DNA from 2 places in the Mesorhizobium sp. CA7 genome. Region 1 is predicted to be linked to the other one. Evidence: predicted binding sites of a transcription regulator. Region 1 holds the regulator's gene; the other holds the start of a gene.
What was found. Region 1 encodes LexA, which represses DNA repair genes until DNA is damaged. Its sites were predicted from a motif close to TGTTCNNNNTGTGTTCNG; they were not measured.

Region 1 (14,600 bases):
GGCCGAGACCAACAAGCGGCTCGACGCCAAGGCTCAGGAGCTGGAGAAGCGCCTCAAGGCAGGCACCGCGCTCGACGTCATCGCCGGCGAGCTCAAGCTTGACAAGCAGACCAAGCGCGGCCTGAAGCGCGAAGCCGACGATGCCGATTTCGGCAAGGAAGGCGCCGCGGCCATGTTCGGCGTCGGCGAAGGCGGTACCGGTTTGATCCCCTCGCCCACCGGCGACGGCCAGATCCTGTTCAAGGTCGCCGAGGTCTTCGAGCCGGCAGGCGCCGATGGCAGCGCGGTGCCGGACGACGCGCAGAAATCCTTCGGCGCCGGCATGTCCGACGATCTGCTCGACCAGCTGGTGGCGCAGTTGCAGTCGCAATATGACGTTCGCATCGATCCGAACGCGGTTTCGCAAGCACAGACACGATGAGCGCTCTCAAGACACACATAGCCAAGGTCGCATCGGGCACCGCGCTTTCCTTCGAGGAGGCGCGCGAGGCGTTCGACATCATCATGTCCGGCGACGCGACGCCCGGCCAGATCGGCGGCTTCCTGATGGCGCTGCGCGTGCGCGGCGAGACGGTGGGCGAGATTTCCGGCGCGGTCGCCACGATGCGCGCCAAGATGCTGCGCGTCGAGGCGCCGCAAGGCGCCATCGACATCGTCGGCACCGGCGGCGACAATTCGCATTCGGTCAACATCTCGACCGCTTCAGCCTTCGTCATTGCCGCGGCCGGCGTGCCGGTCGCCAAGCATGGCAATCGCGGCCTGTCCTCGCTGACCGGCTCCGCCGATGTGCTGACGGCGCTGGGCGTCAGAATAGACATCCCGCCGGAGACGATCGGACGCTGCATCCATGAGGCCGGCGTCGGCTTCATGTTCGCTCCGGCGCATCATCCGGCGATGAAGCATGTCGGGCCGACCCGCGTCGAGCTCGGCACGCGCACCATCTTCAACCTGCTCGGACCGCTGTCGAACCCCGCCGGCGTCAGCCGCCAGATGGTCGGCGTCTTCCTGCCGGAGTGGATCATGCCCGTGGCCGAGACGCTCAAGGCGCTGGGCGCCGATCACGCCTGGGTCGTCCATGGCGACGGCTATGACGAGATCACCACGACGGGCGAGACCCAGGTGGCTGAGCTTGCCGGCGGCGAAATCCGCAGCTTCACCCTGACGCCGGAAGCCGTCGGCTTGAAGCGACACACAAAGGAAGAGCTGCGCGGCGGCGACGCGGCCTACAACGCCAAGGAATTGCGCGATATGCTTGGCGGAGCCGCCGGCGCCTATCGCGATACGGTGCTGATGAATGCCGGCGCCGGGCTGGTTGTGGCCGGCAAGGTGACGACGCTGGCCGACGGCATCGCGGCGGCGGCGCAAGCGATCGACAGCGGCCGCGCGCTTGCGGTGCTCGACAAGCTCATCGAGATTTCGAACGGATAGACCCCTTGTCCGATATCCTGCGCAAGATCGAAGCCTACAAGCGTGAAGAGATCGCCGCGGCGAAGCTCGCCGTGTCGTTCGCCGAGATCAAGATGAAGGCCGGGGACGCCGAGCCGCCGCGCGGCTTCCTTGCCGCGCTGGAAGCCAAGCGCCGAGACGGCGGTTTTGCGCTGATCGCCGAGATCAAGAAGGCCAGCCCTTCCAGGGGCCTGATCCGCGCCGATTTCGATCCGCCGTCATTGGCACAGGCCTACCAGCAAGGTGGCGCCGCCTGCCTTTCGGTGCTTACGGACGCCCCGTCTTTCCAGGGCGCTCCCGAATTCCTGACAGCCGCTCGGGCAGCGGTGCGCCTGCCGGCTCTGCGCAAGGATTTCCTGTTCGATCCCTACCAGGTCTACGAAGCACGCGCCTGGGGCGCCGACGCGATCCTGATCATCATGGCGAGCGTCGACGACGCGCTTGCCAAGGACCTGGAAGCGACCGCCTTCGAGCTCGGCATGGACGCTCTGGTCGAGGTGCACGACGAAAACGAAATGCAATGCGCGCTTCGCCTTTCGTCGCGGCTGATCGGCATCAACAACCGCGATCTCAGAACCTTTGAAACCAGCCTCGACGTCTCGGAGCGGCTGGCGGCCATGGTGCCGGCGGATCGGCTGCTGGTCAGTGAAAGCGGCATCTTCACGCATCAGGATTGCCGCCGGCTGGAGAAGAGCAAGATCGGCACCTTCCTGGTCGGCGAGAGCCTGATGCGGCAGGCCGACGTGGCCGCCGCCACGCAACTGCTGCTCACCGGCAAGGCGCGTGCCGAGGCCGTTTGAGGATGGCCTCCCTTACTCATCTTGGCGCTAAAGGCGAAGCCAATATGGTCGACGTCGGCGACAAGGCCGAGACGACGCGCACGGCAGTCGCTGAAGGGTTTGTCTCCATGCAGCCGGAAACGCTGGAGATGATCCTGGCCGGCGACGCCAAGAAAGGCGACGTATTGGGGACTGCCCGTATCGCCGGCATCATGGCCGCAAAGAAGACGCACGAACTGATCCCGCTCTGCCATCCGCTGCTTCTGACCAAAGTTGCCGTCGAGATCGAGCCGGACCATTCCTTGCCAGGTCTCAAGGTCACCGCGCTCGCCCGCGTCACCGGCAAGACGGGCGTGGAGATGGAGGCGCTGACCGCCGCTTCAGTCGCCTGCCTCACCATCTACGACATGGCCAAGGCAGCGGACCGCGGGATGGTGATTTCCGGCGTCCGGCTGGTCGAGAAGACCGGCGGCAAATCAGGCGACTACAAGGCAGGTTCATAATGGCCTTGCTCCCGGTCACCGAGGCGCTCGAACGCCTGCTCGACGGCGTGACGGCTCTGCCGGGCGAGCGCGTTCCGCTGGCTGACGCGGCGGGTCGCGTGCTGGCCGAGCCGGTGGTCGCGCTGCGCACGCAGCCACCTTTCGATGCCTCCGCGATGGACGGCTATGCCGCGCGCTTCTGCGATGTCGCCTCGGCGCCGGCGCTACTCGAGGTCATCGGCATGGCGCCTGCCGGGCGCGGTTTCTCCGGAACCGTCGGGGAAGGCCAGGCCGTGCGCATCTTCACCGGGGCGCCGTTGCCGGAGGGCGCCGACACGGTCGTCATCCAGGAAAACGTCCGCGATCTCGGCAATGGCAGGATCGAAGTGACGGAGCCGACCGCGGAAGGACGCAATGTGCGCCGCCGCGGGCTCGACTTCGGCCGGGGCGACGTGCTGCTCGAAAAGGGCCGCGTGCTCGATGCGGCGGCCCTTTCGCTGGCGGCCTCGGCCAACCACCCAGCCCTGAACGTCGTGCGCCGGCCGCTGGTCGCGATCATCGCCACCGGCGATGAATTGCTGCCCCCGGGCAGCGCGCTCGGCCCCGACCAGATCATTTCGTCGAATGCCTACGGCGTTGGAGCCGCCGCCCAGTCGGTCGGCGCGCTCGCGCTCGATCTCGGCATCGCCGCCGACCGCCAGGAGGCGATTGCCGCGCTGGTCCGGAAAGCGGTCGAGGCGGACGCCGATGTCATCGTCACGCTCGGCGGCGCCTCGGTCGGCGACCACGACCTCGTCCATAGCGTGCTGACCGGCGAAGGCATGCAGCTCGATTTCTGGAAGATTGCCATGCGCCCCGGCAAACCACTGATGTTTGGCCGGCTTGGCCATATCCGCTGCATCGGCCTGCCCGGCAATCCGGTGGCAAGCATTGTCTGCTCGCAACTCTTCCTGAAACCGCTGCTTGCCCGGCTCGGTGGCCGCGATCACCATCAGGATATGCGAACGGCCCGGCTTGGCACCGCGATGCGGGCCAACGACCTTAGGCAGGACTATGTGCGCGCCGTCGTGCGCGAGGACGCCGGCACCTTGGTCGCGACGCCTTTCGGAATCCAGGACTCCTCGATGCTGCGGATGCTCGCCGACGCCAACGGCCTGATCGTGCGCGAGCCCTTTGCGCCGGCGGCGGAAGCCGGCGCTGAATGCAGCGTGCTCATGCTGCGCTAGGCGTCGACGAAGTCGATCCTGATACGTCGACGAAGTCGATCGTAGCCCTTATTCGTCCACCAGCGTACGGGTCAGGGGATGATCCGGGTCGGCGAGGCCATCGACAATGTTGAAATGATGTCGGTCCGGCTCGACCACTGAACGGGTGGAGGCGCCGAGCCCGGTCCAGATGTTGGCGAGCAACGCGCTCTGGCGCAGGAATTCCGCACGCTCGCCGCCGCCGGCCCAGCAGGTGATGCAGGCTCCCTGTCGAGGCCGCAACAATGCCGGGCTTTCGCTCCGCGCTTCCGGCTCGTCGATGTTCAGGGTCTCGTTCAGCGCTGTGAACATCAGCGGCCGAAGGTCGTGCAGGCCTGAAATCGAAACGACCTGGCGTATGCGCCGCGCCACATCGGATGATAGCGGTGAGACCGTGGTCACCATTCGGCTGGCGAGATGCCCGCCGGCCGAGTGCCCGGTCAGCATCAGCGGACCATCGACCATGGCCGCCGCCTTCTCGATCGCTGCCGCGGCCTCGCCGACTATGCCGCTGATCCTGGTCTGCGGGCACAGCGTGTAGGAGGGCATGGCGACGGCAAAGCCGCGGCCGAGCGCGCCTCCAGCCAGATGCGACCAGGAGCTCTTGTCCGACTCCATCCAATAGCCGCCGTGGATGAACACGACGAGCCCCCTTGGCGCCGCAGACGGGAGAAACAGGTCGAAGCGCTTGCGCGGCGCTTCGCCGTAGACAACATCGAGCCGCGCCCTGCCCTCTGACAGCAGCCTTTCGCGAAACGCCCGCGCCGGCCGATCCCACGCAGCCGGCCAGCGGTCGCCGCCCGCGATATTGGCGCCATTTGCATAGGCGTCATCCCAGTCGACAATACGATGTCCCAGCAACGGTGTCTCCGCGATCAGGTCATTTGTTCGGCATCGCCGATTCAAAGTCAGGTAACGGTTGTTTTGACGGCAAAGCGTGCGTCTTGCCAGATGCCAGTGCGCAGGATGTCCTCCAGCACCTCGACCGCATCCCAGACATCGCGGTAGCCGACATAGAGCGGCGTGAAGCCGAAACGGATGGTGGATGGCGCGCGGAAATCGCCGATCACGCCGCGCTCGATCAAGGCGCGCATCACCTGGTAGCCATTTGGATGGGCGAACGATACCTGGCTGCCGCGTTCTGCGCCTGAGCGCGGGCTCTCCAGCTCAAGACCGAAGCCGCCGCATCTGGCCTCGACAAGCCGGATGAACAGGTCCGTCAGCGCGACGCTTTTTCTCCGCACGGCCCTTATGTCGACATCGTTCCACATATCCAGCGCCCCTTTCAGCGCGCGCATCGACAGCACCGGTTGCGTTCCGCACAGGAACCGCCGGATGCCCGTGCGCGCAGCGTAGCCCTGCTCGAACGCGAAAGGCCGGGCATGGCCCCACCAGCCGCTGAGCGGCTGGCGAATGTCGCGGTGATGGCGGCTCGCGGCGTAGATGAAGGCCGGTGAGCCCGGCCCGCCATTGAGATACTTGTAGGTGCAGCCAATGGCGAAATCGGCATTAGAGCCGTCGAGATCCACCGGCAGCGCACCCGCCGTGTGGCAGAGGTCCCACACGATCAGCGCACCGGCTTCATGAGCCTTGCGGGTGAGCGCCGCCATGTCGCGCAGCCGGCCGGATTTGTAGTTGACGTGGTTGACCAGGATGACCGCGACGCGATCGTCAACCAGTTCCTCAATCGTCGGGGCATCGGTGCCTTCGAGCCGCAGCACCGTGCCGGGCCGCGTCGATGCGACGCCTTCCGCCATGTAGAGGTCGGTCGGAAAGCTGTCGCCCTCGGCAACGATCACCGAACGCTCGGGCAGCATTGCAAGTGCCGCATGCAGGACCTTGTAGATATTGATCGAAGTCGTGTCGCAAACGACCGTCTGGCCGGGTTTCGCGCCGATCAGGCGCCCTAGCTGGTCACCCAACTCGATGGGCATATCGAACCAGCCGGCGGTGTTCCAGGCGCGGATGAGATCCCGCGCCCATTCCTGCCTCGCGGCAGTCTCGATCTCGCTGAAGGCGTCGATCGAAGCAGCGCCCAGCGAATTGCCGTCGAGGTATATGACGTCTTCCGGCAAGACGAAGCGATCGCGCATGGCGCGCAGCGGATCCGCGGCATCCATCGCCTCGACTTCGGCGAGATCAGGAATTCCCCTCATTGTGCTGCCGCCTCCATTTCGATCTGGCCAAGGGGGTTGTCTCACCACCGTCGGCGACAGGGCAAGAACCTTTGGTCCTATGTTAGCTGGTCCATAGACGGCGAAGACTGCGGATCGGAACTTCGCCAAGGTTGGCATTTTGGGTTCGTTTCGTTCACGGTGCCACGCGCTTACGGTAGAGCCGACGTGATCCCAACCACGGCTTCGTGATCGTGGCGGGTTGTATTTCAGCGTAAGGGGAACTCCAAAATCGAGCGAAATCAATGCCGCTGCCCCACGAGGGGCAGCCGGCCGTCACCGGATACGACATTGTTTCGGCAGCCTTAACAAATTCACTAAACTTTAAACGGTTGCGGAACACAACTGGAACAGATAGTGTTTGTTCTGGGTTTGTTTTTCTGATTCTGGTTTCAGAACCCGTGGGGGCCGCCGATGCTGACGCGCAAACAACATGAACTCCTGATGTTCATCCATGAACGCCTGAAGGAGAGCGGGATTCCTCCATCCTTCGATGAGATGAAGGAGGCGCTCGACCTTGCCTCCAAGTCCGGCATCCACCGGCTGATCACGGCGCTGGAAGAACGCGGCTTCATTCGCCGGCTGCCGAACCGGGCGCGCGCGCTGGAAGTGCTGCGCCTGCCCGACTCAATCGCGCCTGGCCTGAATGCCGCGAAGAAGTTTTCGCCGAGCGTCATCCAGGGCGGCCAAGGCAATCTCAGTCGCCAGGTCAAGCCGACGACGCCATCGCGCACTCCGACGCCAAGCAATGACGACGAGGCCGCGGCGGCCGTATCCATTCCGGTGATGGGCCGCATCGCCGCCGGCGTGCCGATTGACGCCATCCAGCACCAGACGCATTCGATCTCGGTGCCGCCGGACATGATCATGGGCGGCGAGCATTACGCGTTGGAGGTCAAGGGCGACTCGATGATCGAGGCCGGCATCTTCGATGGCGACACCGTCATCATCCGCAATGCCAACACCGCAAGCCCGGGCGAGATCGTGGTGGCGCTGGTCGACGATGAGGAGGCGACGCTTAAGCGTTTCCGCCGCAAGGGTGCCTCGATCGCGCTCGAGGCCGCCAACCCGGCCTATGAGACCCGGATCTTCGGACCGGACCGGGTCAAGGTTCAGGGCAAGCTCGTCGGACTTATTCGCCGCTACTGAGCAGAACTGCTCGCCGTCTTCGCCCGGACGACAATCTATTGGGCCGGTGCGGCGGCTGGTTTTTCCGGCTGCTTATAGGGCGCCAGTCCCCTCGCCTCGCGCGTGTATTTCCGCTGCTCGTGCCAGGGTCGGTATGGTTCTACGACCGCGTAGCGGACGGTTGGCCGCGCGGTTGCCGATTGCGGATCGAAGAAAACGGCGGCGCTGCCGTCGCGCGCCAGCTGCCGCTTGGTGACGACGAGCACACGCGGATCGCGGCAAGGGTTATAGGCCGTGGCGTCGTTGATGACGATGAGGTCGGCGAAGCCGCAGGCCGGCCGGGCGGTGTCGCGGGTCTCGGCGAGCGCGACGATCGCGCCGGAAGGATGCCGACCGATGCAGAGATCGCCGCTGCAATAGAAGGGCGAGCCGGGCGGCAGGTCGACGGGATCGGCAATGTCCAGCGTATCTTTGGCGAACCTTTCCGGGGGCACGATCTCCTCGGCTTTCAGCGCCCGTTTCCAGTTGTCGGTGGTGAACTCGTTGGAGCGTTCGCGATTGACGGCAAGCTCGCCGCCGCCGATCGGCATCGCCACCAGATGCGCATCCTCCGAGATAAGCACGTCCGGTGTGCGGACGTGCGAAATGGCCAGCAGCGCAGCGAGCGCGAAAGGTACGGCGGCAAGCCTCAGCCAGGTGGTAGCCATGGTCGCGATGACCAGCGCGACCGTCGCCAGCAGCACCGACTGGATCGAGATCAGCCCGACGGCGTCGACCGGTGAGCGCTCGGAAATCCATGCCGAAATGGTGATCATCGCCGTCAGGCCTTTGCCCATGACAAAGAGGAAGGGACCGTCTAAGCCGAAGGGCATGGCCAGCGCGCTCAGCACGGCGAACGGCATGACGACCAATGAGACGATCGGCATGACCGCCAGATTGGCCAGCAGGCTGAGCGGCGACACCCGCTGGAAGTGCCAGATGGCAAACAACAATGTCGCGCTGCCCGCGATGAGCGACGTCACGGCGGCGCCACCCGCTCCAATCGCCAGTTTTCGCGATAGGAACCCGAGAAACGAACGCTTTGCCGGCGGCGCGGTCGTTTTGCCGGCGCGATAGTCGGCAAAGCCGGCATAGGCGCCGACCAGGGCGGCGGTGGCAGCGAAGGACATCTGGAAGCTCGGGCCGACCACTTCATGCGGCGAGACCAGGATGACGGCGATGGCAGAGATCGCCAGGTTGCGCATGGTCAGCGCTGCGCGGTCGAAAAGCACGGCGACCAGCATCACGCCAAGCATGATGAAGCTTCGCTCGGCCGCCACCACGATGCCGGAGATCACGAGATAGGCGGCGATCGACGCCAGCGCGATGCCAGCGGCATATTTCTTCACCGGCCGGCGCGACGAGAAATCCGGAAACAGCGCGAAGGCGCCCCGTAGCAGGACCATGATCGTGCCGGCGACCAGCGCCATGTGCAGGCCGGAGATCGAAATGATGTGGTAGATGCCGGTCCGCCGCATCGACTCGTTGATTTGTTCCGGAATGCCGGCACGAACGCCGACGATCAGCGCCGCCGCGATCTCGCCCTCGGAACCCCCGATGCTGCTCCTGATGTGGTCGGCAATCCCCTCGCGAGCATTTTCTATGGCCGATGCCACGCGCGCGCCAAACGGCACTTCCGTTGCCGCAGTCGGGGTCGGCGCGACAAGTTTCGGATCGCCCAGGAAAAAGCCGCTGGCGCCGATGCCGGCAAAATAGCTGTCGAACGAAAAGTCGTAGCTGTCCGGCCTGACCGGACCTGTCGGCGGCAGCAGCTTGGCATAGCCGGTCAGCATCGACCCGGCTGTCATGCCGGACGGGATCCTGCGCGCCGACAGCCTGATGCGGTTCGGCGCGTAGCGCAGCTTCGGACGCTCCGTGGATATCAGATCTATGGTGAGCCGGACACGGCCGTTGGCCATCGCCTCGGCGGTGACGAGGCGGCCCGTCAGCCGTGTCTGGATTTCGGAACCCAGCATCGGGGTCGCCATCCGCCAGGTCTCCACCTTGGCCGCGAGAAAGCCCAAGGCGCAGAAAAACGCCGCCATGAAGACAAGGTGCGTTCTGTGCCGGGAACGCGAGACCGCCGCGCAGACCGCCATCAGGGCGACCGCCGCGAGCGGCCTGTAGAGGTCCGGCTCGGCGCTCAGCGAGAAGTAACAGATCACGCCGGCTGCCAGGAACACCGGCACCAGCAGAAAGCCGACGCCACGGTCGAGCTCGGTGGTGGCGGCGACCGCAACGCTTCGGCGCAGAGCAGGAAGCGAAACGCGGCCAAGCTGTCTGCGGATCCGGCCGTCGTTGGCTGTCGGCGATGCTGGCGGTAACATGCCGCCGCCAGTCGGCAGAAGCCCGGCTGGCGGACGCGGCGCCGGAAGCGAAAGCGGCGTTCCCTCTTCGGGCACGGCATGAGCAAACATCAGGCGTTCGCTGACGCCTGCTGTCGTTCCCCCGCCCTCCTCCGCGCCCCGGCCACGTCCAGCCATCGGGTCTGCCCCTTGCGCCCCAGACCGCCTATGCTACATGAACGCCGGTCGCGTGGAAGTCTGCGCGAAACATGCATTTTTCAGCGCTTCCTCGAGAGTTCCATGTCCGACAAGGTCGTCACCCGTTTTGCCCCCTCGCCCACAGGCTACCTGCATATCGGCGGGGCGCGCACGGCGCTGTTCAACTGGCTCTATGCCAAGCACACCGGCGGCACGATGCTGTTGCGCATCGAGGATACCGATCGCGAGCGCTCCACCGAAGCCGCCACGGCCGCCATTCTCGACGGGCTGACCTGGCTTGGCCTCTCCTGGGATGGCGAAGCCGTCTCGCAGTTCGAGCGCGCGCCGCGTCACCGCGAGGTGGCGGAGGAGCTCGTGCGCATGGGCAAGGCCTATTACAGCTACGAGACGCCGGCGGAGCTGGAGGCGATGCGCGAGGCCGCACGTGCCAAAGGCCTGCCGCCGCGTTACAACGGCCATTGGCGCGACCGCGGCCCCTCCGAGGCGCCGGCAGGCGTCAAGGGCGCGATCCGCATCAAGGCGCCGACCGAGGGCGTGACGATCGTCAACGACCGCGTGCAGGGCGAGGTGCGCTTCCCCAACAAGGATCTCGACGACTTCATCATCCTGCGTTCCGATGGCGTCCCGACCTACATGCATGCCGTCGTCGTCGACGATCACGACATGGGCGTCACCCACATCATCCGCGGCGACGATCACCTGACCAATGCCGCGCGCCAGACGGTGATCTACAACGCCATGGGCTGGGATGTGCCATCGATGTCGCACATCCCGCTGATCCACGGCGCCGACGGCGCCAAGCTGTCGAAGCGGCACGGCGCGCTCGGCGTCGAGGCATATCGCGCCATGGGCTACCTGCCCGAGGCTCTGCTCAACTATCTGGCCAGGCTCGGCTGGAGCCATGGCGACGACGAGGTGATGTCGATTAAGGACATGATCGCCTGGTTCGACATCGGCGACGTCAACAAGGGCGCGGCCCGCTTCGACTTCGCCAAGCTCGAGGCGCTGAACGGCGTCCATATGCGCAAGATGGACGACCGGGCGCTGTTCGACATCTTCGTCGCCACCTTGCCTTATCTCGAAGGCGGCCCGGCGCTCGCGGCAAAGCTCGATGACCGGCGCAAGGCGCAACTGCTTACCGCCATGCCCGGCCTTAAGGAGCGGGCAAAAACTCTTGTGGAACTGGTCGACGGCGCGGCGTTCTTGTTCGTCGAGCGGCCGTTGCCGTTGGACGAGAAGGCGGCGGGCTTGCTCAACGCGGATGCGCGCGCGATTCTGCGCGGCGCGCATGGCGCATTGTCTTCTGTTCAGGGCGACTGGAACGCCGCCTCGGCCGAGGCTTCGATCCGCGACTTCGCGCAGGCCGGCGGGCACAAGCTGGGCGCCGTGGCGCAGCCCCTGAGAGCCGCGCTGACCGGCCGCACCACCTCGCCCGGCGTGTTCGACGTGCTTGCCGTGCTGGGCCGTCAGGAAAGCCTGGCGCGCATTGGGGATCAAATCGATTAGGAGCGAGCTGGCCCAAGAAGATTGGCATTGAAAGGTGTGTTTCGCAGTGCAACATTGGGCTTGGCCCAATCTGGCACGCACCTCCTAAAATGCGGTGGCGAGTTCGCGCATTCCGGTGACTTCGACGTGTCGTTTGCAGGAATTGCCTTGCCGGCATGAGGAACAAAAGGAGTTGAGAATGAGCGAAGCTGCGACAAAACCGGAACCGGGCAGCAAAAAGCGCGAGTCGGCCGCCAGGCTCGAGCTCGCCGGCAAGACGCACGAATTGAAGGTGCGAAGCGGGACGGTCGGGCCGGACGTCATCGACATCGGCTCGCTCTACAGCACCACCGGCGCCTTCACCTACGATCCCGGTTTCACCTCAACCGCAAGCTGCGAATCGGGGATCACCTTCATCGACGGCGATGCCGGCATCCTGCTGCATCGCGGCTTCCCGATCGATCAGCTCGCCGAACACGGCGACTTCCTCGAGGTCTGCTATCTGCTGCTCTACGGCGAGTTGCCGACCAAGGCGCAGAAGGACGACTTCGATTATCGCGTGACGCGCCACACGATGGTGCATGAGCAGATGTCGCGCTTCTTCACCGGCTTCCGCCGCGACGCGCATCCGATGGCGGTGATGTGCGGCGTGGTCGGCGCGCTGTCGGCCTTCTATCACGACTCGACCGACATCTCGGACCCGTATCAGCGCATGGTCGCCTCCATGCGCCTGATCGCCAAGATGCCGACGATCGCGGCGATGGCCTATAAGTACCATATCGGCCAACCCTTCATTTACCCGAAGAACGATCTCGGCTTCGCGGCCAACTTCCTGCACATGTGCTTTGCCGTGCCGTGCGAGGAATACAAGATCAATCCGGTGCTGGCGCGCGCCATGGACCGCATCTTCATCCTGCACGCCGACCACGAGCAGAACGCTTCGACCTCGACCGTGCGCCTGGCCGGCTCGTCGGGCGCCAATCCCTTCGCCTGCATCGCCGCCGGCATCGCCTGCCTGTGGGGTCCGGCGCATGGCGGCGCCAACGAAGCGGCCCTCAACATGCTGGGCGAGATCGGCCATGTCGACCACATCCCCGAGTTCATCGCCCGCGCCAAGGACAAGAACGACCCGTTCCGGCTGATGGGCTTCGGCCACCGCGTCTACAAGAACTACGATCCGCGCGCCAAGATCATGCAGAAGACCGCGCATGAGGTGCTGGGCGAGCTCGGCATCAAGGACGATCCTCTGCTCGACATCGCGATGGAGCTGGAAAAGATCGCGCTGACCGACGAGTATTTCATCGAAAAGAAGCTCTACCCGAATGTCGACTTCTATTCCGGCATCACGCTGAAGGCGCTGGGCTTCCCCACCACCATGTTCACCGTGCTGTTCGCGGTCGCCCGCACCGTCGGCTGGATCGCGCAGTGGAAGGAAATGATCGAGGATCCGCACCAGAAGATCGGCCGCCCGCGCCAGCTCTACACCGGCGCCACGGAGCGCGATTACGTGCCGATTGCGAAAAGGTAATTGAGCGAATAGCGAAATAGCGAGTAGCGAATAGGGGAAACGGGCGAAGCCGACACAGCCCTATTCGCTATTCGCTACTCCCTATTCGCTCTCTTTATGCACCCCATCACCACCTCGGCGGCGATCTCGCCCGAGGGTCGCTCGGTCGCCATGCGCCGGGCAATCTCGGCAAAGCCCGCCTTTTGCCAGGCGCGCATGCCGGTGTCGGCAAACAGCGCTTCCAGCTGCCGCGCCAGGTTTTCCGGCCGGACATATTGATCGTAGAACTCCGGCACCAGCGCGCGATCGGATATCAAATTGGGCAGCAGCGCCGACCACGTCGTCACCATATGCTGCAGAAGCTGGCGCGCGATCGGGTCGAGCTTGTAGCAGGAAACCATCGGAACGCCTGCGAGCGCCAGTTCCAGCGAAACCGTTCCAGACGCGATCAACGCCGCGTCGGCCTTGCCGAAGGCCTGCCATTTGCGCTCTGGCTTGGTGATGAGTTCAGGCTTGTCGTCCCAGCTCGCGACCGAGGCCTTCACCAGCTCGGCGACATGCGGCACCGTCGGCAACAGCAAGCGCAGGCGGTGGCCGCGCTGGCGCAGCGCCGACATCGCCTTGCCGAAGGGTTCGATCAGCCGCCGCACCTCGCCGCGGCGCGAGCCGGGCAGCACCAGCACCGTCTTGACGCGGTCGTCGGCGAGATCGCGCGGCTGGCTCTGCGCCTTGGCGGCGCCAAGCACGCCCGGATCCTGCGTCAACCGGTGGCCGACGTAAGTGCCCGGCGGTCCGCCAAGACGAGCGAGCGCCTTCACCTCGAACGGCAGGATGCAGAGGATGTGATCGACATAGGGCTTCATCGCCACAGCCCTGCCCGGCCGCCAGGCCCATACGCTCGGGCAGACATAATGGACGATCGGAATGGCCGGCGCCGCTGCGCGGACCTTCTTCGCGACACGCAGCGAAAAGTCCGGACTGTCGATGGTGATCAGGCAGTCGGGCCGCTCGGCCGCGATCATCGCCGCCGTCTGGCTGATGCGGCGCATCAGCCGCGGCAGGTCGCGCAGCACCGCGCTGAAACCCATCAGCGCGATCTCGCCGCCGTCGAAGAGCGGGGTCAGCCCCAGTTGCTGCAGGTGGCGGCCGCCAATGCCGACGAGCTGCACCTTGCGGCCCGTCGTGCGCTCGAGCGCCCGCACGATGTCGGCGCCAAGCAGATCGCCGGATTCCTCGCCGGCGACGATTGCGAGCTTGAGCGGCTTGTCAGCGACCATTAGCCGGCTCCTTATTGGCCGCCTCCATGGCGGGTAGGCCGACGATGAACAGGCCGAGAGCATTGGCGCGCGCCAGCGTTTCCGGACCTTCGAGAATTAGGGAGTGGCCGGCTTCCAGCGCAATGCCGGCCAGCCCGGCGGCATGTGCGGCGTCGATCGTATGCGGGCCGATGGAGGGCAAGTCGGCGCGCAGCTCCTGCCCAGGCTTGGCGCATTTGACCAGCACGCCGCGCGCCTTGCCGGCCAGCCTGCCGTGGCCTCGCAATTCCCGTGTTCTGTCGAGCAGGCCGGCAGTGCCCTCAATGCCTTCCAGCGCGATGGCTCGACCTCCGATCGCAATCGCCGCCTGGCCGATATCGAGCGCGCCAATGGCTTTGGCGGCGGCGCGCCCGGCTTTGATGTCGCGCCAGTCCGATTGATTTGGATGAGCCGCCGTCAACGTGCCTTCGCCGGCCGTCAGTTCGGGAACAACCTCATGCGCGCCGACCACCGCAATGCCCCGATCTTCAAGGCTTCGGGTCAACACCTTCAGCAA
Region 2 (14,600 bases), on a different contig from region 1:
TCGTGGCAGAGCAATAGGAATCGACCGTGGCCACACTGCAAACTCAAATTTCCCCCTCCTCCGACACCTTTCGCGCCAATGCGGAGCGCATGCGGGCGCTGGTCGCCGACATCGCCGAGAAGGCGGCAAGCGTCGAGCGCGGCGGCTCGGACGAAGCCCGCGAACGCCACGTCTCACGCGGCAAGCTGTTGCCGCGCGAGCGGCTGGCGCAACTGCTCGACACCGGCTCGCCCTTCCTCGAGGTCGGGCAGTTCGCGGCATGGTCGATGTATGGCGAGGACATCGCGTCGGCCGGCATCATCACCGGCGTCGGCCGCGTCGAGGGCACGGAGGTGATGGTCGTCGTCAACGACGCCACGGTGAAGGGCGGCACTTACTATCCGCTGACGGTGAAGAAGCATCTCAGGGCGCAGGAGATCGCGCTGCAGAACAACTTGCCTTGCGTCTATCTGGTCGACAGCGGCGGCGCCAACCTGCCCAACCAGGACGAGGTGTTTCCCGACCGCGAGCATTTCGGCCGCATCTTTTATAACCAAGCCAATATGTCGGCCGCCGGCATCCCGCAGATCGCCTGCGTCATGGGTTCCTGCACGGCGGGCGGCGCCTATGTGCCGGCGATGTCGGACGAGACGATCATGGTGCGCAACCAGGCGACCATTTTTCTCGGCGGCCCGCCGCTGGTGAAGGCCGCCACCGGAGAAGATGTCAGCGCCGAGGAGCTCGGCGGCGCCGATGTCCACACCAGGCTCTCGGGGGTCGCCGACCACTATGCGATGGACGACGAGCACGCCTTGGCTATTTGCCGGCGCATCGTCAAGAATCTGAATCGGAACAAGGCTCTAAACCTCAATCTGCAGAAACCGGTGCCGCCGCTTCATGATCCGAGCGAACTTTACGGCATCGTGCCGACGGACCTGCGCCAGCCTTATGACGTGCGCGAGGTGATTGCCCGGCTGGTCGACGGCTCGGAGTTCGACGAGTTCAAGCAGAACTACGGCGCGACGTTGGTTACCGGCTTTGCCCATCTGCACGGCATGCCGGTCGGCATCCTCGGCAACAACGGCGTGCTGTTTTCCGAAAGCGCGCTGAAGGGGGCGCATTTCATCGAGCTCTGTTGCCAGCGCGGCATTCCGTTGGTCTTCCTGCAGAACATCACCGGCTTCATGGTCGGCCGAAAATACGAGGCCGGCGGCATCGCCAAGGACGGCGCCAAGCTGGTGATGGCGGTCGCCACCGCAAGGGTGCCGAAGCTCACGGTGATCATCGGCGGCTCGTTCGGCGCCGGCAATTACGGCATGTGCGGCCGCGCCTATTCGCCCCGCTTCCTGTGGATGTGGCCGAACGCGCGCATCTCGGTGATGGGTGGCGAGCAGGCGGCCACGGTGCTCGCCATGGTCAAGCGCGAGGGCATCGAGCGTAAGGGCGGTGAATGGAGCGCCGAGGAGGAGGCGAAATTCAGGAAGCCGATCCTGATGAAATACGAGCATGAGGGTCACCCGCTCTATTCCTCGGCCAGGCTCTGGGACGACGGCATCATCGATCCGGCCAGGACCCGCGACGTGCTGGCGCTCAGCCTTTCGGCGGCGCTCAATGCCGGAATAGAGGCGACGAAATTCGGCGTGTTCAGGATGTGACGATGAGTGCTCTCGGCGACAGGATCCGTGTCCACACCGGCGATATAACCAGGCTCGCGGTCGACGCCATCGTCAATGCCGCCAATTCCTCGCTGCTGGGCGGCGGCGGCGTCGACGGCGCCATCCATCGCGCGGCTGGGCCGGAGCTGCTCGCCGAGTGCCGCACGCTTCACGGCTGCAAGACCGGCGACGCCAAGCTGACCAAGGGCTATCGGCTGCCGGCGCGCTATGTCATCCACACGGTCGGTCCGGTCTGGCGAGGCGGCGGCCAGGGCGAAGCCGAGCTGCTCGCCTCCTGCTACCGGCGCTCGCTCGAACTCGCGCTCGGCCATGATTGTCGAACCATCGCTTTCCCGGCGATCTCGACCGGCATCTACGGCTATCCGAAAGACCAGGCGACGGAGATCGCTGTTGGTGCCGTAAGCGCCTTCCTGGGGCAAAATGCGCTGCCGGATACGGTTACTTTCTGCTGCTTCGACGAGCAGACGGCGGAGCTATATCGGCAGGCCGTTGCGGCCATTGGGGAGAGCTGATCTTGGAGCAAAAGGCTCAGTACAGGCAAATTCAGATGATCAGCTGGAGAGGCTGGCGGGACAGCGCCCCCCTCTGTCCTGCCGGACATCTCCCCCTCTTGGGGGGAGATCGGACGTCACGACGGCTTTCGCCAATCACTATCGTTGAAAAGAGAGCGGCTGCGCCAAAGCTGCCAATCTCCCCCCTAGTGGGGGAGATGTCCGGCAGGACAGAGGGGGGCGCGAAGGTATGCCGTCGTCGCCCGAGACACACCCCGGCTGCGGAGGCTCCATGTTCGGCAAGATCCTGATCGCCAATCGCGGCGAGATCGCCTGTCGCGTCATCCGAACCGCCCGCAGGCTCGGTGTGCGCACCGTCGCCGTCTATTCGGACGCGGATGCCCGCGCGCTCCATGTCGAGATGGCCGACGAGGCGGTGCATATCGGCCCCTCGCCCGTCGGCCAAAGCTATCTGCGCGGCGACAGGATCGTGGCGGCGGCGCTCGCCACCGGCGCCGAGGCCATCCATCCCGGCTACGGCTTCCTGTCGGAAAACCCCGATTTCGTCGATCAGGCGACGGCGGCAGGCCTTGTCTTCATCGGTCCTTCCGCCGCCTCGATCCGCGCCATGGGATTAAAGGACGCCGCCAAGCGGCTGATGGAAAAGGCCGGCGTGCCGGTGGTGCCGGGTTATCACGGCGAAGCGCAGGAAATCGTGCTGCTTGCGTCCAAGGCGCGCGAGATCGGCTACCCGGTGCTGATCAAGGCGCGCGCCGGCGGCGGCGGCAAGGGCATGCGGCGCGTCGACCATCCCGACGATTTCTCGGAGGCGCTTTCCAGCGCGCGTCGCGAGGCAAAGGCGGCTTTCGGCGACGATCGCGTGCTGGTGGAAAAATATGTCGACAAGCCGCGTCACATCGAAGTGCAGGTGTTCGGCGATAATTTCGGCAACGTCGTGCATCTTTTCGAACGCGACTGCTCGGCGCAACGCCGCCACCAGAAGGTGATCGAGGAGGCGCCCGCCCCCGGCATGACGCCGGCGCTGCGCAAGGCGATGACGGAGGCGGCCGTGAAGGCCGCCAAGGCAATCAATTATTCGGGCGCCGGCACGATCGAGTTCATCGTCGACGCCTCTCAGGGGCTCAAGGCCGACCGCTTCTGGTTCATGGAGATGAACACCCGACTGCAGGTCGAGCACCCCGTCACCGAGATGGTCACCGGCGTCGATCTCGTCGAATGGCAGCTTCGCGTCGCGTCCGGCGAAACGCTGCCGAAGATGCAGAATGAGATCGCTTTGTCCGGCCACGCTTTCGAGGCCCGCCTCTATGCCGAGGACGCAGCGAGAGGGTTCCTGCCGGCGACCGGCACGCTGCATCATCTCAAATTCCCCGACGCGGCGCCGGAAGGTGCCGCGATACGCATCGAGACCGGCGTGCGCGCCGGCGATGCGATCTCTCCCTTCTATGATCCGATGATCGCGAAGCTGGTAGCGCACGGCAAGGATCGGGCTTCGGCGCTCGGCACGCTGCGCGAGATGCTGGCGCGGACGGAAGTGGCCGGCTCGACCGTCAACACCGCCTTCCTGGCGGCGCTCGCTGCCGACGCCGATTTCGCTGCCGGCGATCTCGATACCGGGCTGATCGGCCGGCACCAGGCGGCGCTCACCGCCATTGCCCCGCCGAGCGACGAGACGATCGCTGCCGCGGCGCTGGCGGCGGCGGATACCGCCGTGCCCACTTCCGCCGCCGATCCCTGGTCCACGCTTTCCAGCTATGCCCATTTCCACCCGCTCTCGCGCCGCACCCGCTTGCGCTATGGCGAGGAGAACATCCTGGCGCGGGTTTCGGCACGCTCGGACGGCCGGTTCCAGGTGGCGCTGGAGGCACCGCACGACGCGGTGAACACGCATGATTTGAGGACCATGCCGCATGCGGCCCGCTGGCCAGGCCATGTCACCGTCTTCGAGGGCGCGGTCGGCTATACGTTCACGGTCCCCGATCCGCTCGCCAAGGCCGACGAGGCGGGAGCTGCCTCAGGCAGCCTGCGCGCGCCGATGCCGGGGCTGGTCAAGCTGGTGCGCGCCGCGGCCGGCGATGCCGTGATCAAGGGCCAGCCGCTTCTGATCCTCGAAGCGATGAAGATGGAGCACATGATCGCCGCCCCGCATGACGGCGTGATCGCCGAGATCGCGGCCGAGGGCGCGCAGGTCAGCGACGGCACGGTGCTGGTGCGGTTTGCGGAGAATGGGCAGGGCTGAAGCGGCTGTTCGATTGTCTCGTTAAAGAGACAAAAATAATTAGGTATGGCGGGACAACCTCCCCTGCACGTCAATGCCGCAGCACAAACGGAAATGGCCGGGCTCGTCCCGGCCATTCCCTTGATTCTTGCAGAACCGATTACGGCTTGATCGGCGCGTATTTGCCGTCGTGCCATTGGTTGATGTCGTAGCTGGCGTTCTTCAGATCGCCCTTCTCGTCGAAGATGACGTCGCCGACCACGGTGCTGATCGGCTTGCCGTCCTTGAGCGCCTCAGCGACCTTGGCCGGATCGTCGGTGCCGGCGCGCTTGACGCCTTCGGCCACAGCCTGGATCACCGCATAGGAGAACAGCGTGAAGCCTTCGGGCGTGAAGCCGCCGGCCTTGATCTTGGCGACCGCGTCCTTCGCTTCGGGCTTGGCCTGCGGGTCCGACGGGAAGACAAACATCGTGCCTTCACCGGCCGGGCCGGCAACCTGCCAGAATTCCGGCGAAGCGATCGAGTCCGGCATGATCAGCTGGAACTTGACGTTCTGCTCGGCCGCCTGACGCAGGATCAGACCCGCCTCGGGGTGATAGCCGCCGAAATAGACGACGTCGGCCTTCAGTTCCTTCAGCTTGGTGACGAGGGCCGAATAGTCCTTCTCACCGGCATTGATGCCTTCATAGTCGACTTCCTTGAGACCGCCGGCATTCATCGTCGCCTTCACGGCGTCGGCAACGCCCTGGCCGTAGGCGCTCTTGTCGTGCAGGACGACGACGTTCTTGCCGGCGTATTTCTTGGCGATCCAGGGGCCGATGAAGGCGCCCTGCGCGTCGTCACGCGTGTAGAGGCGCATGATGGTCGGCCAGCCGGCCTTGGCGGCGGCGTCGGTCAGCACCGGATTGGACGAGGCGGGGCTCATCATCAGCGTGCCGGCTTCGGCATAGACGGCCGAGGCCGGAATGCTGGAGCCCGAGCAGGCATGGCCATCGACGAACTTGACGCCGTTGGCGACGATGCGGTTGGCGACCGAGACCGCCTGCTTGGGATCGCACTGGTCGTCTTCGATGTCGAGCTTGATCTGGGAGCCGTTGACGCCGCCAGCCGCATTGATCGCGTCGGCGGCGGCCTGCGCGCCCTGCTTGAACTGGTCACCGATGGTGGCGAGCTGGCCGGTCATGGGGCCGACCACCGAAATGGTGATGTCGTCGGCGAAGGCAACCGGGGCGCTCATCATCAGGCCAAAAGCGGCCGCGCTCAAAATACCCAATTTTTTCATGACTATAAGAACTCCTCCACTTGCGCGTGCCGATCCGGCCGCGCTTCTTCCACAGAGCCGGGACAATTTCACCCTTCGCCGAAACTGTCGAGAGGACAGTGAGGCCGGATTTGGTTCATTCCGACGAGGATTTCTTGGGCCACGCGCCTGATTACCAGGCGTAATGCAAAAAGCCGCGCCGACCTTGTTTCGGTCGGTCACGGCTTTGCAGTCGAGCTCCCCAGACGCCCCCGCGCCTGAAACCCGCTCGCTTCCCTGTTTTTTGCGTGGCTTCGGTTGTCTCAACCCGCCATGTTCTCGTTCTTCTTGACCGGCCGTCTTTTCGCGGCCTTGTCCCGATGAGCTTCTGAGCGCTGCGCGCTGAGGATCAGTGCATCGTCATCCATTCGCGGGCTTCGCGCAGCGCCGTGGCGATCTCGACTTTCGACATGGTGGCCGACAGTTCCGAGCGCAGCTCGGCGGCGCGGGCCGAGCCCTTGATCGCGGCGATGTTGAACCATTTGTGGGCGGCAACGACATCGGTCTCGCAATCGCGCCCCGTCGCATACATCATGCCCAGTTCGAAAAGAATGTCGGCCTGGGCAGTTGCCCCCATGGCGCCGAAGCCGTCTTCAAGCATTTCAAAGCGTGCCATTTCAATCCCCTGTCTGGCTCCCGAGAGCTGCCTCCTTTTCCCTTGGTATCCCTCGGGGCGAGCCGCTCTTTCGATGCTTTCGAGGATGACGGCTGGCCTTGAATCCGTCGTTAAATGGCTTGCTTAATTTGAGGAAAACAAAGCTAAAACAAGAGGTAAACGCGGAAAACCGTTAAGCATGGGAATCCAGCGTTTCAGCCATTTTGCGTCAAATTCGATGAAAATTGCCGGCGGCAGAATCAAGACTTCGCTAACCACGGAAACCGAAGCGTTTTTCGGTCGCGTTTATTTTCAGTCGGCCGCGCGGCGAAAATCCTTGCAACCTTCCGTCGCGGCACCGCTTTCGTTTTGGCGGCGGCTGGATTAGCTTTACCTTTGCGTAAGGGGCAGGAAGGCGGACTGGAGCCCGCCGCAACCCTATAGGGAGGTGGACAAGATGTTTCGAAAGCTGACTCTGGCCCTGGCGGCCACCTTGATCATGGCGGGCGCCGCATGCGCTGACCCGATCGAAGGCAACTGGAAGACGCAGGCCGGCGACACCGCGGCGATCGGCGGGAGCGGTTCTTTCTCGATCACGCTCAAGACCGGCAAATACGCCGGCAAGACGATCGGCTCGCTGAAGGCGGCCGGCGACAACAAATATGCTGGCAGCATCACCGACCCGGCAAACGACAAGACCTATTCCGGCAAGGCGACGCTCTCGGGCACCGCGCTCAAGATGAGCGGCTGCGTGCTCGGCGGCCTGATCTGCAAGAGCCAGACCTGGCACAAGCTCTAAGCGCCAAACTCCAGACCATACGAGACGGCCAAGGGGCGTTTCACCGTTTTTGCGGAACGGTGAAACGCCCTATTTCCTTGTGTGACGCAATCCCGAACGGAAAACCGCTCACACTTTTCCTGGAATTGCTCTACGCGGCCCCGTTTTCTATTGCAGCGACAGCGCTCCGCCGCGCTGTGGCACCGGCACCGTGCAAGACCCTCGTCAATCAATTTGAACCGCAGATGAATACCGGTCTCAGAACCGGTTCAGAGGCCGTCAGGCATTTTCTCCCGCATTGAAGGAGAGAGAAATGCTTGCCCGTCGCTTCACCATCGTTTGCCTGCTGATGAGCCTGTTCGGCATGCTCTTCGCCATCCTGGTGGCGGAGGCCGGTCATTCGGCCCGCCCTTGGGAACGGCCGGTGCCCGCATTGTCGGCCTCGTGAACCAAATCGAGCGCTGAAACGACAGAGCTTAAAATCGACCAAGCTGAAAACCGGGACACCACCGAAATGAACCGCATCGCCGACAATGCAACGAAGATCCTCCGGCTGCTGCCGCGGGCGATGCTTATCCTGATACTGCTGGCAGCCCCGGTGCTGGCGGTGCCGATGATGCGGGCCGATACAAGCCATAGGATCGAGGCGCCGCCGCACAAGAACACCAGCGTAGGCTTCGTGTTGCTGATCAGCCTGCAGCGGGGGTAGGTGTGACGATATTCAGGTGAGGCTAGCCTGCGAAACGCGGCTTCCTGCGCTTCCGGTGCTCAAGTACGAAAAGTACGCTGCGCTCCGGTTCTCGGAATCCACCTTTCTCGACTCGGCCTGACCTGAATCAGGTCACACCTTGAATTGGAGCGATAACAAAAATCTCCAGCTGGGTTGCGGTTCCTGTCCGCTCACCCCTCCCAACCGCTCTTCCAAATCTCTATATTGAGCCATGGAAAAGCGAATCTACCCCCAAGCCATCGACTCGGTCGTCATGCCGGAGCCCTTCGGCAAGCAGGACTTCCACGATGCCAGAAAGGCCGTCGCGGCGCTGCAGACGCTCTACGACCGCAACACCAAATTCCTGCGCGATTCTTTCTCAGCCCTTGCCGCGGGCGGAGATGAAAGCAAGCGCTACCGGGCCTTCTATCCGCAGATCGGCGTCACCACGACCTCGTTCAGCCAGGTCGACTCGCGCCAGGCCTATGGCCATATGCCGACGCCCGGCCATTTCGCCACCACGATCACGCAGCCGCAACTGTTCGAGAACTATCTCATCGAGCAGCTCCGGCTCATCATGCGCAATCACGGCGTGACGGTGACGGTCTCGGAATCGACGACACCCATCCCGCTGCATTTCGCCTTCCTGGAAGGCACCTATGTCGACGGCGCCGCCGCCGAGCGCATCAAGCGACCGATCCGCGACCTGTTCGACGTGCCCGATCTCGACGGCACCGACGACCAGATCGCCAACGGCACCTTCGAGGTGGCGTTCGGCGAGCCGCGGCCGCTGGCGCCTTTCACCGCGCAGCGCATCGATTATTCGCTGCACCGCATGACGCACTACACGGCGACCAGTCCGCAGCACTTCCAGAACTTCGTGCTGTTCACCAATTACCAGTTCTACATCGACGAATTCGTGGCGCGCGCCCGCGAACTGATGGAGAGTGGTGGAGGCGGCTACAGTGAATTCGTCGAACCGGGCAATGTCGTGACCAAGGCGGGGGCCGGCTCGCCGAGCGAAGGAACGCCGCCGCACCGCCTGCCGCAGATGCCGGCCTACCACCTGAAGAAGCCGGGCCATGGCGGCATCACCATGGTCAATATCGGCGTCGGCCCGTCCAACGCCAAGACCATCACCGACCATATAGCGGTGCTGAGGCCGCATGCCTGGGTGATGCTTGGCCACTGCGCCGGGCTGCGCAACACACAGGCGTTGGGCGACTATGTGCTGGCGCATGCCTATGTCCGCGAGGACCATGTGCTCGACGACGACCTGCCGGTCTGGGTGCCGATCCCGCCGCTGGCCGAAATCCAGGTGGCGCTGCAGGAGGCGGTCGCCGAAGTGACCGGCCTGTCGGGCTACGACCTCAAGCGCATCATGCGCACCGGCACCGTCGCCACCATCGACAACCGCAACTGGGAGCTGCGCGACCAGCGTGGACCGGTGCAGCGCCTGTCGCAGTCCCGGGCCATCGCGCTCGACATGGAATCGGCCACCATCGCCGCCAACGGCTTCCGCTTCCGCGTGCCTTACGGGACGCTGCTGTGCGTTTCCGACAAGCCGCTGCATGGCGAGCTGAAGCTGCCCGGCATGGCGACCGAGTTCTACAAGCGACAGGTGGCGCAGCATCTCACCATCGGCATCAAGGCGATGGAGAAGCTGGCCGAAATGCCGATGGAGCGGCTGCATTCGCGCAAGCTCAGAAGCTTTTCCGAAACGGCATTCCAATAACCGCACGCCTGCCAGCGACCGGCGAGGCAATCGGTCGTCTTGCTTGGGCCGCAATTTGGCCGATAACCGGTCCGAACGGAAGACTGGGGCTTCGGAGAACATGACAACGGGCGGTGCGCGCTTGAGCATGATGGCTCAGCTGATAGTCCTGGCGATGATGGCATGCTCGGCTGCGCTCTTGGCCGGGTTCTTCGGCGCGCTGCATCCGGCCTTCGATTCCTTCTCGCATTTCCGCATGCATCTGAGCCTGCTGACGGCCTTGCTCGCGCTGGCCCTGCTGGCCGGTCCCTACCGGCTGCAGGCTGTCGCCGTGCTGGTCTTCGCCATCGCCTGCTTCGCTACGACGACGGGCGCGCTGCCCAGATTGTCGGCGCAGCAGGCGGTCGCAAAGCCGGCCGACCGGATCACCTACAGCCTGTTGCAGATGAACCTGCGCTTCAACAACCCGACACCGAAGAAGGTGCTGTCGCTGATCGGCAGGACCAACCCAGACGTCATCACGCTCGACGAAGTGTCCGGCATGTGGGCGAAGGAGCTCAGCTATATCGCCGGCGCCTACCCCTATCGTATCCTGTGCGACTACCCCAACGGCATTTTCGGCGTCGCGCTGCTCTCGCGCCGTCCCTTTGCCGCCGGCATCGCCCCGCGTTGCGAGCCGCGCGGCGCGATGGCCACCGCCATGATCGATTTCGGCGGCATTCCGGTCAATGTCGCCGCGATCCATCTCAGCTGGCCGTGGCCGAAGGAGCAATACTGGCAGATCGGCGAACTGGCGCAACCGCTGGCCGCGCTCGGCGAGACCGCCATCATGGCCGGCGACTGCAATGCCGTGCCGTGGAGCGCGGCGGTGCGGCGGGTGGCGCGAATGAGCGGTATGACTCTGATGCCTTCGGCCGGTCCGACCTGGATCCACCGCACGCTGCCTGACTTTCTGCGCCGCTATGCGGGCCTGCCGATCGACCAGGTGTTCAGCAAGGGCGGGGTGACGATCCTGTCATCGGCCCGGCTGGAGGACATCGGCTCCGACCATTTGCCGGTCCTGGTCGAATTCACGCTGCCGACCGACAGCAACGCGCCCGAGGACGAGCACAAATCGGCGCTGGCGGCGAACGACGCGCCGGCCAAGCCGCGCAGCTGACGTCCGCTTGGTAGGCGAACGGGCTGAAGTTTCAGTTCTTCCCCATCAATGCATTGACCAGTTTCTCGACATGGCCGCCGTCGCGGTGCTCGCGCGCGTCGAAGGCATTCTGCCTGGCCTCGTAGTCGGCATAGATCGTGTCGATGCGATGCCTGGCGTCCCAGCGAAGACCTGTGCAGAACCAGTTATCCGGCCGCTCGAGCCCGGCAAGCGCCGTCTCGGTTGCCCGCATCATCTGCTTGGCGATGCGGCCATGGGTATGCTCATGCTGGCGCACGCCGGCCATGAAACGGTCCCAGCGCTCGCGCAGGACCGGGCCGGACGGCGATGTGAGGCGCGGAAAGGTGTAGGTCAGGTCGATCATGCCGGTGGCCTGACGCAGCCGACAGATGCCGTTGTCCCGTTTCACGTCGAGGTTCCAATGCACGGTATAGCCGGTCTCGGCGATGGCGCGCGTGGCATGGCCGTGCCTCGGCCCGAGGCCATCCATCGCCTCGATCAGTTCAGCCCCGGTCCTGCCGGTGACGTCGTAGCTGCGCACATGCACGGTCAGCTTGGTGCCGGCGAAGGCAGGCGCGCAAGAAAGCATGCCGGCAGCAGCTAAAATCGCCAGGCTGATGCGCCGCATGTCCGCCTCCTCGTTTGAAGGCGAAGCAGACCATACTCGGCGCCCGGCTTCAACGGTCTCTGCCGATAAGGCGCGGCTACCCGACCTTCGCCGGGCCTGTTGGAGCGGCGGTCGAGACGGCCCGGTCGGAGCGGATCACATGCCCTGGTAAACCGGGCCTTCGCCGCCTTGTGGCGGCACCCAGTTGATGTTCCGGTTCGGATCCTTGATGTCGCAGGTCTTGCAGTGCACGCAGTTCTGCGCGTTGATGACGAAGCGCACATCCTTGGCCGAGGGGTCAGCTGCGGCGTTGCCGTCCTTGTCCACCCACTCATAGACGCCGGCCGGGCAATAGCGGGTCGAGGGACCGGCAAAGACATCGTGCTCGGAACGCTGCTGCACCGCCATGTCGCCGACGATCAGGTGCACCGGCTCGTTTTCCTCATGGTTGGTATTCGACAGGAACACCGAGGACAGCCGGTCGAAGGTCAGCACGCCATCCGGCTTCGGATAGGCGATCTTCTGATGCTGGGCGGCGGGTTCGAGCGTCGCATAGTCGGCCTTGCCATGCTTCAGCGTACCGAAAGGCGAGAAGCCGAACAGCGTGTTCAGCCACATGTCGAGACCGCCGATGCCGACGCCGACAATGGTGCCGAAGCGCGACCAGAGCGGCTTGACGTTGCGCACCTTCTTCAGGTCCTTGCCGATATCGGTGCCGCGCCAGGCTTCCTCGTAGGAAGCGAGCTCGTCATTGGCGCGGCCGCCGGCAATCGCCCCGGCCACATGCTCGGCCGCCAGCATGCCGGAGAGCACCGCATTGTGCGAGCCCTTGATGCGCGGCACGTTGACGAAGCCTGCCGCGCAACCCATCAGCACGCCGCCGGGGAAGGAAAGCTTCGGCACCGACTGCCAGCCGCCCTCGGTGATGGCGCGTGCGCCGTAGCCGATGCGCTTGGCCCCCTCGAAGGTGCCGGCGATCGCCGGATGGGTCTTGAAGCGCTGGAATTCCTCGAAGGGCGACAGATACGGGTTCTTGTAGTTCAGGTGGACGACGAAGCCGACCGCCACCTGGTTGTCCTCGAGATGGTAGAGGAAGGAGCCGCCGCCGGTCTTCATGTCGAGCGGCCAGCCGAAGGAATGCTGTACGAGACCAGGCTTGTGGTTCTCGGGCTTGACCTGCCACAGCTCCTTGAGGCCGATGCCATATTTGCCGGGCTCGCGGCCTTCGGAAAGCTTGTATTTGGCGATGAGCTGCTTGGCCAAAGAGCCCCGCGCACCTTCGCCGATCAGCACATATTTGCCCATCAGCGCCATGCCTGGCGCGTAGGCCGGGCCATGCGTGCCGTCCTTCTCGACGCCCATGTCGCCGGTGATGACGCCGGTGACGGCGCCGGCCTCGTTGTAGACGAGGCTTGCCGCGGCAAAACCCGGATAGATCTCGACGCCCAGCGCCTCGGCCTTGGTCGCGAGCCAGCGGCAGACATTGCCCAGCGAGACGATGTAATTGCCGTGGTTGTTCATCAGCGGCGGCATCAGGAAGTTCGGCAGGCGGAAGGAACCGGCGGGCCCGAGCACCAGGAAATGGTCGTCCGTCACCGGTGTTTTGAACGGATGGCCCTCCTCTTCGCGCCAGCCGGGCAGCAGCCGGTCGATGCCGATCGGGTCGACGACGGCGCCGGAGAGGATATGGGCGCCAACCTCGCCGCCCTTCTCCAGGACGACGACGGAAAGGTCCGGGTTGAGCTGCTTCAGACGGATCGCGGCGGCAAGGCCGGCGGGACCAGCGCCGACGATCACCACGTCGAATTCCATGCTCTCGCGTTCGATTTCGCTCATCGGCCCCTCACTGGCTCGCCATGTTCTCGCATTGTGCTGGCTCATGCGCTGCATAGCGCATCAATTCGCGACGCGAAACCGGCGCTGACGTGACAATGCCGATTTCGACAAAAAGTCGCGGTTTTCCCTACGAAAAGGCAGCAGCGGAGACCATGGCCAAGCATAGGCCAGCGCCACTTGGTTGACAGGCCAGGCGGCGACGGCATGTTTTTAATTGTTCGACGGCTTGGTTATCGGCGATACTTCGCGTCATGCGCAGTCCAGAGCCAGCCGGCTTTTCATCGAAGCGCTTACTCTTCACGCCAGGCATGGCCTGGCGCGCGGTTCTTCCGCTCCTCTTTTTGACCCTTCCGGCGGAAGCCGATCCGGTGAAGGTCTGGGCGACCGGCGCCTATTCCTTCTCCGACGAGCTGGGTGGCTTCCGCATCACGGGGGCGTCTGGCATCGGCACCAAGGAAGACCCGCTGGTCATCAGGGAGGAATTGAACACGGCGACGCCGGTAACGCTGACGATCCGTGCGACCAAGCCGATCGAGCCCTTCGGCAAGGCCGGCGCGGTCGCCAACGGCGTGATGTATATGCGCATCGACGTCCTCAACAACAGCGCGCTGCCCTGGGTGGAATTCCAGTTCGAGCTGCAGGAGATCCTCGACCAGCCGAGCGTGTTCGGCGACGGCCTGTCCTTCGACCAGCGCAACAAGACGCCCGACAACATCTGGTCGAGCAATTTCGCCGATTTCGACCGCCGGTTCGAACCCTATGACCGGCTGCTGTTCCGCAACGGCAAGATCGACCCGCTGAAGACGGCGACCTTCGATTTCCTGGTCACCGATTATACGCCGCGCTGGACGTTTTACATCGTGCAGGATCCCCGCATACCCACTGGGTGAAAGCATATCGATATTCAGGTGATGCCGGCCTGCAAATGGCGGTTTCCTGCGCTTCCGGTGCTCACGTACGAAAAGTACGCTCCGCTCCGGTTCTCGGAAACCACCATTTGCAGGCCGGCATCACCTGAATCTCGACATGCTCCAATACAGGCGAACGTGGCTTAACCTTGCAAATCGGCGCCGCGCGGACAATGGTGGCGCCATGACTGCCGCCTCCCCCAGCACACCTGCCGAGATCGCCGAACTGCTCGCCTTCTATGCCAGCGCCGGCGTCGACGACGCGCTTGAAGACGCGCCGGTCAACCGGTTTGCCGAAGCGGCGGCGAAGTCGGCCGAACGCAGGCCTGCCGAGCGGGCGCCGGCTGCGCCGCCTCGCGACCCAAGACCCGAGAGCCGCCCGGCATCCGGGCAGGTCCCGGAGCGGCCCCAGGCACTCGTGCCGGCAACGCCATCATCCGGCCTCGACGCGCGCAACATTCCGGACGCTCCAGCGCGCATACCGGCCGCCACCGTCCCCGACGAGGCGCAGGCGCTGCTTGCCCGGCAACTGGCCGCAAGCGCCTCGACGCTCGAGGAACTGCGCCAGCACATGGCTGCCTTCGACGGCTGCAATCTCAAATTCACGGCCAA

Region 2: the regulator LexA is predicted to act here: its motif matches at 6,432-6,449, upstream of LB552_RS14785 (sel1 repeat family protein).

What each region holds. Positions count from the first base shown of each region.
Region 1 is NZ_JAIUHH010000001.1:103,471-118,070, forward strand. It holds gene LB552_RS00450 (peptidylprolyl isomerase) at 1-421, shown strand, start outside; gene trpD (anthranilate phosphoribosyltransferase) at 418-1,428, shown strand; gene trpC (indole-3-glycerol phosphate synthase TrpC) at 1,434-2,246, shown strand; gene moaC (cyclic pyranopterin monophosphate synthase MoaC) at 2,249-2,728, shown strand; gene glp (gephyrin-like molybdotransferase Glp) at 2,728-3,933, shown strand; gene LB552_RS00475 (alpha/beta hydrolase) at 3,982-4,812, opposite strand; gene kynU (kynureninase) at 4,860-6,107, opposite strand; gene lexA (transcriptional repressor LexA) at 6,540-7,274, shown strand; gene LB552_RS00490 (ComEC/Rec2 family competence protein) at 7,310-9,619, opposite strand; gene gltX (glutamate--tRNA ligase) at 9,878-11,302, shown strand; gene gltA (citrate synthase) at 11,481-12,809, shown strand; gene lpxB (lipid-A-disaccharide synthase) at 12,884-14,065, opposite strand; gene LB552_RS00510 (LpxI family protein) at 14,055-14,600, opposite strand, start outside.
Region 2 is NZ_JAIUHH010000006.1:163,959-178,558, forward strand. It holds gene LB552_RS14760 (hypothetical protein) at 1-17, shown strand, start outside; gene LB552_RS14765 (carboxyl transferase domain-containing protein) at 27-1,634, shown strand; gene LB552_RS14770 (O-acetyl-ADP-ribose deacetylase) at 1,637-2,167, shown strand; gene LB552_RS14775 (acetyl/propionyl/methylcrotonyl-CoA carboxylase subunit alpha) at 2,439-4,403, shown strand; gene LB552_RS14780 (ABC transporter substrate-binding protein) at 4,543-5,664, opposite strand; gene LB552_RS14785 (sel1 repeat family protein) at 6,032-6,298, opposite strand; gene LB552_RS14790 (hypothetical protein) at 6,477-6,665, shown strand; gene LB552_RS14795 (DUF2147 domain-containing protein) at 6,735-7,076, shown strand; gene LB552_RS29635 (hypothetical protein) at 7,369-7,503, shown strand; gene LB552_RS14800 (hypothetical protein) at 7,570-7,764, shown strand; gene LB552_RS14805 (AMP nucleosidase) at 8,039-9,499, shown strand; gene LB552_RS14810 (endonuclease/exonuclease/phosphatase family protein) at 9,627-10,637, shown strand; gene LB552_RS14815 (DUF922 domain-containing protein) at 10,669-11,265, opposite strand; gene LB552_RS14820 (electron transfer flavoprotein-ubiquinone oxidoreductase) at 11,401-13,080, opposite strand; gene LB552_RS14825 (hypothetical protein) at 13,332-13,970, shown strand; gene LB552_RS14830 (uracil-DNA glycosylase family protein) at 14,173-14,600, shown strand, end outside.